2 regions of the Pseudoalteromonas sp. SG43-6 genome follow, and region 2 is predicted to be linked to the other one. Evidence: predicted binding sites of a transcription regulator. Region 2 holds the regulator's gene; the other holds the start of a gene.
The links. The regulator ArgR, encoded in region 2, controls arginine synthesis, uptake and breakdown. The targets are predictions, from matches to a motif close to ANTGAATANNTATTCANT.
Positions count from the first base shown of each region.

Region 1 (3,877 bases), on a different contig from region 2:
TTGATAACAATGTTTTTTGAATTCAATGCATACAGATAAGTATTCAACTTTGCTAATTCTGCAATCCAAATAAATTGCTTTTCACGAGAAGTTGAGCGCGCCATAGAAAAAATGCACGTTTGCGGATCGCGCAGTACCATATTAAATGCAGTACTCCAACTATGCACTGAAATTGTATAATCGAGTGTTGAAGAAGCTAACACCATTTGAACTTTATCAGCGATATAGCCAACAAGTTGTTCGTTTTCATCAAGATATTGAGCAGGCGGAAAATATTCCGTCACCACATTTAATTTAGCGAGACTTTGATTACTTAAGATTATAAATAAAAAATAACACCACTTAGCCACTCTTGCCCCACCGATTATTACTTTAAGCATCTGTTGATGTAAATTAAATATAACGGCAAATAGCTGATTTGTGAATTTAAAAAGCAGCATGCCGTAGCAGGCTGCTTAAATGAACTGTTATTGACTATGCGCGGTTCATGGCATTAATTAAAAATGCTGAAATTTTTGCACCTTCTCTAAGCGTTGTATCTGAACTCGATTGACCAATCAGTGAACTGTCAGTAAATGGGGCAATTTCCATCATATCAGCGCCAGTGATCGGAAATTCATCAGCCAAAGCAACCAAGATATCCAAAGCATGCTGCGGCGTTAAACCGTTCCCTTCGGGTGTGCCTGTTGCTGATGCAAACTCTTCATCGAGGGCGTCAATATCAAAGCTGACGTAGAGTTCATCAACATTGTCAGCTTTAAGCTGAGCAATGACTTCTGCGGCAATTGCCGGCGCGCCTCGTTCGATGATCTCATGGGCCCAATGTTGTTTAACGCCAAAGGTAGATTCCCAGTGCTCTTTTGGCTTACCGCTTGAACGAATACCAAATTGGATCAGATGATGCGGTGCAGGTAAAAACTCTAAAATATGAGTGCACCACGAGCCAAAACATAAATCGATACCTAAACGTTCAACGAGTAAATCGGTATGCGCATCAAAGTGAATAATCGCAGTGCGTTTACCTTGCGCACGCTTTGCCTTCAAATACGCTTTAGTTAACGGGTAACTAATTGAATGATCACCACCAATACCAAAAATGCCTTTATCAGTAAACGTTGCATAAAAGCTATCGCATACATCTTCAGTGATAGACAACGGGCTGACATAATACTCACTGCTTGGATTATCATATAATGCCTGTTGGCAATTACTGATAGTCGCGTCGTTTAAATATTTATCATGCAGTAAATGTGGGATAACCCTTACATCACCTAAATCAAACGACTTTGCCTGAGGCTGCTGATCAATCAATGTTGAGCGTAAAAACAATGGCCCCCAGTTGGCGCCGCGTAAAATGCCACCACCACAGTCAGAGCTAATACCTAAAGTCACCGCTTTATGCTCACTTTGACTAAGTGTATCGAGTGATGCACGCCATAGCGTATCGATATTATCTTCTTGCCCATACAGTTTCATACGCAGCGCCGCTTTACGTTCTTTTGCAGTATTAACCGTAAAAACGCCATCGCCCGGCGGACATAAACAGTGCTCAACTTTACTTTTAAATGTGTGCCATTGTGTGCTCATTGCAATTCCTTACTGTGTGCTTTTGCGTAGTTATGCAAAAGAGCGTTGTTGAAAATAAAATTAATAAAAGATTAACGCGCCGATTTTCACTCGCAATTTTATTACTCTCGCCGCTTTAGCTACATTTTAAATAACTATATAAACCTTTAAAATAACAATTGGTTATACTTATTTATCCAACAACGTATAAACTAAAATAGAGTGCCTAGTAGGATTGATATAGTGTCTATGAATACAAGTCAACTACCGGCGATGACACAAATTAAAGTCAGTTGCTTGAATATTCAAAGAGAATGAATAAATTTGATAACGGACATCCGTCCTGTACAAGGCAATGCATTGTAGTAATTATGCTAAATTGACAACAACTCTTTATAAATTAGCGTTATTAACTGACGTTAGAACAAAAGTTATAAATAAGGCCCCGCTATGGAAAAGGTATTTCACTTAGGACTCACCCGCGACGATCTACACGGTGCAAAACTTGCAATTGTACCGGGCGATCCAGATCGTGCAGCACGTATTTCAACTTTTCTCGAAAACCCAACTTGCCTCGTCCAAACCCGAGAATTTCATGCTTACTTAGGTCAACTTAACGGTAACTCTGTGGTTATTTGCTCAACCGGTATTGGTGGTCCTTCAACCTCCATTGCAGTAGAAGAGCTGGCGCAATTGGGAGTTGAAACATTCTTACGAATTGGCACAACTGGCGCTATTCAACCTCATATTAATGAAGGTGATATTTTAATCAGCCAAGCATCTGTGCGTTTAGATGGTGCGAGCCAACATTTTGCGCCATTGAACTACCCTGCGGTGTCTGACTTTTTCGCCACTCAAGCGATGGTAAATGCGTGCGGTAATTTAGGCATTGATTTTCATATTGGTATTACTGCATCAAGCGATACTTTTTACCCAGGTCAAGAACGTTACGACACTTACTCGGGTTATGTACCAAAAGCATTTCAAGGTAGCTGTGAAGAATGGCAAAAGCTGGGCGTGATGAACTATGAAATGGAATCAGCAACCTTATTTACAATGTGTGCAGCACTGGGGCTAAAAGCCGCCTGTGTAGCTGGTGTGTTGGTTAATCGTACTCGCCAAGAAATCCCCAATGTAGATCACGGCGAGATTGAGAAAAAATCAGTCGCCGTGGTACTCGAAGCCGCTAAACTGCTGTTGGCTTAATATTTAAACTAATACTTTGTAGTACTGGCAAATCAGTGTAACTTGCCAGTACTGCTTGACTGACACTTAACTGATTTCCCTTACCCTGCGTTTGTAGTAACTCAATCCCTTTGACAACATCTTTAGTCATTGCCAAACCGGCTAAATGCAATTGACTCACCGCACTTTGCAGTGGTGATAAGCTCGGGCTATACGCGGCATTTTCCGCATAACAACCATAAAAATTACCATTTTCGAAAGTACTAATTTTCACTGCGCTGTAATTTTCAGAGTAAGGTACATATGCAGCCAACGCATAACTTAACAACGTTTTATCCAGTTCATCAGTTACAACAAATTCATGCTGTTGTGGAGCGGGGTTAAACAAGCTATAAGAATTACCTAAATCTTGCGGACCAAATGAGTGAGGGAGTAAATCAGCCAGCTTGAATTGCTGCTGCGGTAATAAAATATCAAAGCTCTGCGCATCAGCCAACTCATTCATAAATTGACGACAATAACCACATGGCGCATCACTGATAGCAATTTTAGCTATTTTTTTCGCGCCATTGAGCCAAGCGTTATTAATTGCCGATTGCTCAGCATGAACCACTAAGCTTAATGCTTGTTGTGCAAATTCAACGTTAGCCCCAAAATAAAAATGTTGCTCACCGTGTTTATCGTAGCCAACTACAATTGCCCCAACAAAAAAATGTGAAATAGGCACAACTGCAAATTTTGCAGCAATAGGTAAACAGGCACGCAGTATAACCTCGACAGGTTGCTTATATTGCGCGCACAAAGCTGTGATATCAGCGGTATTTAAAATACCCTTGTGCTGTTTTACGTGAAGATATAACTGCTGCTGTTGTTTTTCACTGAAGCTAAAAACGCAGCTAGTTTGAGTACTTACTGTAGGCGTTAATGAAGACATAGACTAGTTTTATGATTTAATGGCTAACTAGTTTAGAAGGTTCAACGCTTAAATGCTAGGTTGATTTACTAACCAATTTTTCGCGCTGTTAAAACAATCAAAATTTTCTGCTTTTATATCAAAGCGCTGTGCTTTTTGCAAAAACAAATCGTGCATAAAACCATCAAAACTAACGACGCGAGCAATAAAGCA
Region 1 covers NZ_JACJEZ010000002.1:96,085-99,961, forward strand. The annotation lists gene H5201_RS01165 (ABC transporter substrate-binding protein) at 1-440, opposite strand, end outside; gene H5201_RS01170 (arginase family protein) at 475-1,587, opposite strand; gene udp (uridine phosphorylase) at 2,017-2,772, shown strand; gene cdd (cytidine deaminase) at 2,753-3,685, opposite strand; gene H5201_RS01185 (hypothetical protein) at 3,734-3,877, opposite strand, start outside.
Region 1: the regulator ArgR is predicted to act here: its motif matches at 1,609-1,626, upstream of H5201_RS01170 (arginase family protein).

Region 2 (3,877 bases):
CTAATCCATGTGATCACACTGTTACTTATTCGTTCTGCGTGATATAGGCTATCCGTGCCTCTGTCCTATGTGCTTCCTTTTGATCCTTTTTGGTAATCTCTATTACCGGTCCTTTACGCATCGTCCTGATGCTATCCCTTAGTTAACAGTTCCATTGCGATACCCTTTAGGGCCTGTCCATCTGTCCGCTTTTATAACATCCTGTTTAACAACTCTCTTGCGAGCCCTGTTGTTATTCCTTTTCGCATCATCTTGACGCTGTCCGTATATTTACTATCCTTAGTGCTACTCATCCTGAGCCTGTCCGTGAATCCATTTTTTCCTAACGTAACCTTTAATTCGAGGTTTATGAGTAATCATTCCTTGTCCGTTTACTCATTTAAGCGTCACTGCTTAACCGATGAAGTAAGTATAGAGAGTATCGGCAAACAAAATAGGCTAAAAATAGTAATGAAAATACAGTCATTATTTTGAAATTTAATAATAGTTATTATATTTCATGTGGTTAGTTTGTTTTTAGACTTTTTTTATGATGCTTTATACTCAATAGCTGTCATAACCGTGAGATATATCGCACAAGTGATTTCCATTATGGGCGTGGTTGCCTTTAATAGTGGATGTAATTGTAGTGTTGCTTAGACGATTTCTAATCGTATATGGTTTAAGTTTATTGCATATATCCCTTAAATGATTAAAAACCAATATCTATTAAGGCGCTTTGTAATTCTTTAAAATAAATGCGACTTGCCGATAAATAAGCGGCTATGAATTGTGGGGAAATTGCTCAACAAGACACGTTTGAGCCGCTATTTAGCGCTTCAAGCTCAAAGGTAGTTGCAGAATTTCTTGGTCAGGGCATATACTTAGGTGCAGATGTATTAACAGCAACTGAATATAGTAATGCTTACGGGGGCTGAGTCATTAGTTACTTATCGTCGAGTAAAGCAAGTTGGGTAACTTTATGTTCGCCCATACCATCTTGAGTTAATACCTTTTCAATCACAAGGCTGTAGTGCAAATACGGTGACTATTTTAAATCATCGTTTTGTTGTTCTGCATTTTGTGTATAAGGTTATGCTCGATGGACAATAAATTGAAGTTGCTGCTTAGTTGGGCCAATCATTTTAGCAAATGAGTAGGTGACAATAAAAATAACACCACACACGGTTAACTTTTTCGCAGATTAAGTGTTTTAGTATTTTTAATTTCATTAAAAACGCCGTGTATGAGACTTTGAGTTAAGGAAATACCATGGCGCAAGCGCAATCTGGAATTTGTGCTGAAGCAAACTTGCACGGTTTACATTTGTTTTTTAATGTATTTGATGGCCACGATGAGTCATTACGCAAAAAATTAAAATACGTTAGCGCTATCCAAGATGAGTTTTCAGATCAGTTTTCTGAATCGATGCTCTCCAGCCTAGTTGCTGTGGGGGCACAGTACTGGCCGCACATTCTGCCTGAATTTCTGCCTAGTGAATTACAGAGCTTTCCTAATATTACTCATAATGATCATATTATGGGGGCTCAGCCTTTTGATTTATTTGTCCAAATTCGTTCCGATAGGGAAGATGTAAACCATTTATTTGCTTTGCAAATTCTCAAGTTATTTGCCCCCGATGTTGAATTGGTTGAGCAAGTGCGAAACTTTCGATTTTTAGATGGTCGCGATTTTAACGGTTTTATACTCGGTGGTGACACTCCTCATGGTCGCCAAAAGCGCATCACAGCGTTAATCAATAACCCCAACCATTTTGAAGATCAAGGCAGTTACGTACATATACAGCGCTATAAGCATGATTTAAGTGTGTGGCAAAACCTACCACTGAGTGAGCAAGAACAAATAATGGGACGCACTCGCTTAGATAATACCTTGATTATGCCAGCGACTGAAAATAGTCATGCTGTACGCACTGAGTTAAAAGATGAGCAAGGGCAACCACTGCAATTAAATCAAAACATGCCTTATGGTGACGTTTACGAACAGGGTATATTAGCGATTAGTTATGCAGCACAGGGAAATGCATTTGAGCAAGTATTACGAAGTCGATTAGGTGATGGCGATTGCTACGATCATTGGCTTGATTTTACTCAAGCCGATATGGGGTCTGCGTTTTTTGCCCCATCAATTAACTTTTTAAAGCAGCTGTAAAAAGTTTGAATCGGTAGACTTATACCGTATCAAATAAAATACGCACGCGTTCAAGAGTTACATCAATTTCAGATACTTTAGCTGGAGCGATAAAAATAGTATCGTCACCAGCAATGGTGCCTAGTACGCCATCTGCTTTACCTAATGAATCTAATAGTCGAGCAATTAATTGTGCAGCTCCTGGGCTGGTTCGAATAATGATCATCATTTCGTTATGCATTATATCAATCACTAACTGACGTAATGGGCTTTTCGCTGTAGGTACGCCCATTTCAGCAGGCAAACAATAGACCATTTCTTGTTTGGCATTACGAGTGCGTACCGCGCCAAACTTGCTTAACATCCGCGACACCTTACTTTGACTAATATTATCAAAGCCTTGCTCTTTTAGGGCGTCAACAATCTCACCTTGTGAACCAAAGTTTTCTTCTTTTAAAAGTGCCTTAAAGGCCTTTACTAATGCTTCTTGTTTATCTTGTGGTTGCATATTATAGGTTCTTATTCATAAGTGATGCGCTAATTGTACACAATATTGCATACTTATGCAGTAGTTGTTTGCTTTTGCGATGGATTTTAGTGCTGTAAACCAGCAAGTTTACAACTATGGTCTAAATTATATGTGAAATAAGCAGGATAAATTTGTCTTTAGTCGTTAATTTCATTATCTTTAGAGCCACAAATATTTCCTACCTCAAATTACGGAGAATTCCAATGAAAGTTGCTGTATTAGGTGCTGCTGGCGGTATCGGCCAAGCGTTGTCTTTATTATTAAAAACAGGCTTACCAGCTGGTTCTGAATTATCACTTTATGATGTTGCTCCAGTTGTTCCTGGTGTTGCTGTTGATCTTTCTCATATCCCAACAGACGTTAAAGTTGCAGGCTTTGGTGTTGATGCACTAGATCAAGCGTTAACTGGTTGTGATATCGTTCTTATCCCTGCTGGTATGCCACGTAAGCCTGGTATGGACCGCGCTGATTTATTTAATGTTAATGCTGGTATTATTAAAACATTAGCAGAAGGTATTGTTGCTAACTGTCCAAAAGCATTAGTGGGTATTATCACTAACCCAGTAAATGGCACAGTGCCAATTGTTGCGGAAGTATTCAAAAAAGCAGGTACTTACGACGCGAAACGTGTTTTCGGTATTACCACTCTTGATGTGATCCGTTCAGAAGCATTTGTAGCTGAGCTTAAAGGTGTTGACGTTGCAACTGTGAAAGTACCAGTAATTGGTGGTCACTCAGGCACAACAATCCTTCCGTTACTATCTCAAGTTGAAGGCGTTACTTTCACTGATGAAGAAGTTGCTGCGCTTACTCCACGTATCCAAAATGCAGGTACTGAAGTAGTAAATGCAAAAGCTGGCGGTGGTTCTGCAACATTATCAATGGGCGCTGCTGCTGCACGTTTTTGTATGTCTTTAGTTAAAGGCTTACAAGGTGAAGACGTTGTAGATTACGCTTACGTTGCTGTTGAAAATGGCGATGCTGCATACTTTGCACACCCAGTACGTTTAGGTAAAAACGGCGTAGAAGAAATTCTTTCTTACGGTGAACTAAGCGCATTTGAAGAGCAAGCTAAAAACGACATGCTTGATACGCTGAAAAAAGACATCCAAGAAGGTGTTGATTTCATCAACGCTTAATTGCTAAGACGATTGATACAAAAAAGCCTGCATTTGCAGGCTTTTTTATGCTCGAAGGATTTTTATACATTAGGTATTT
Region 2 covers NZ_JACJEZ010000005.1:28,695-32,571, reverse strand. The annotation lists gene H5201_RS03090 (Dyp-type peroxidase) at 1,252-2,151, shown strand; gene argR (transcriptional regulator ArgR) at 2,171-2,638, opposite strand; gene mdh (malate dehydrogenase) at 2,863-3,798, shown strand.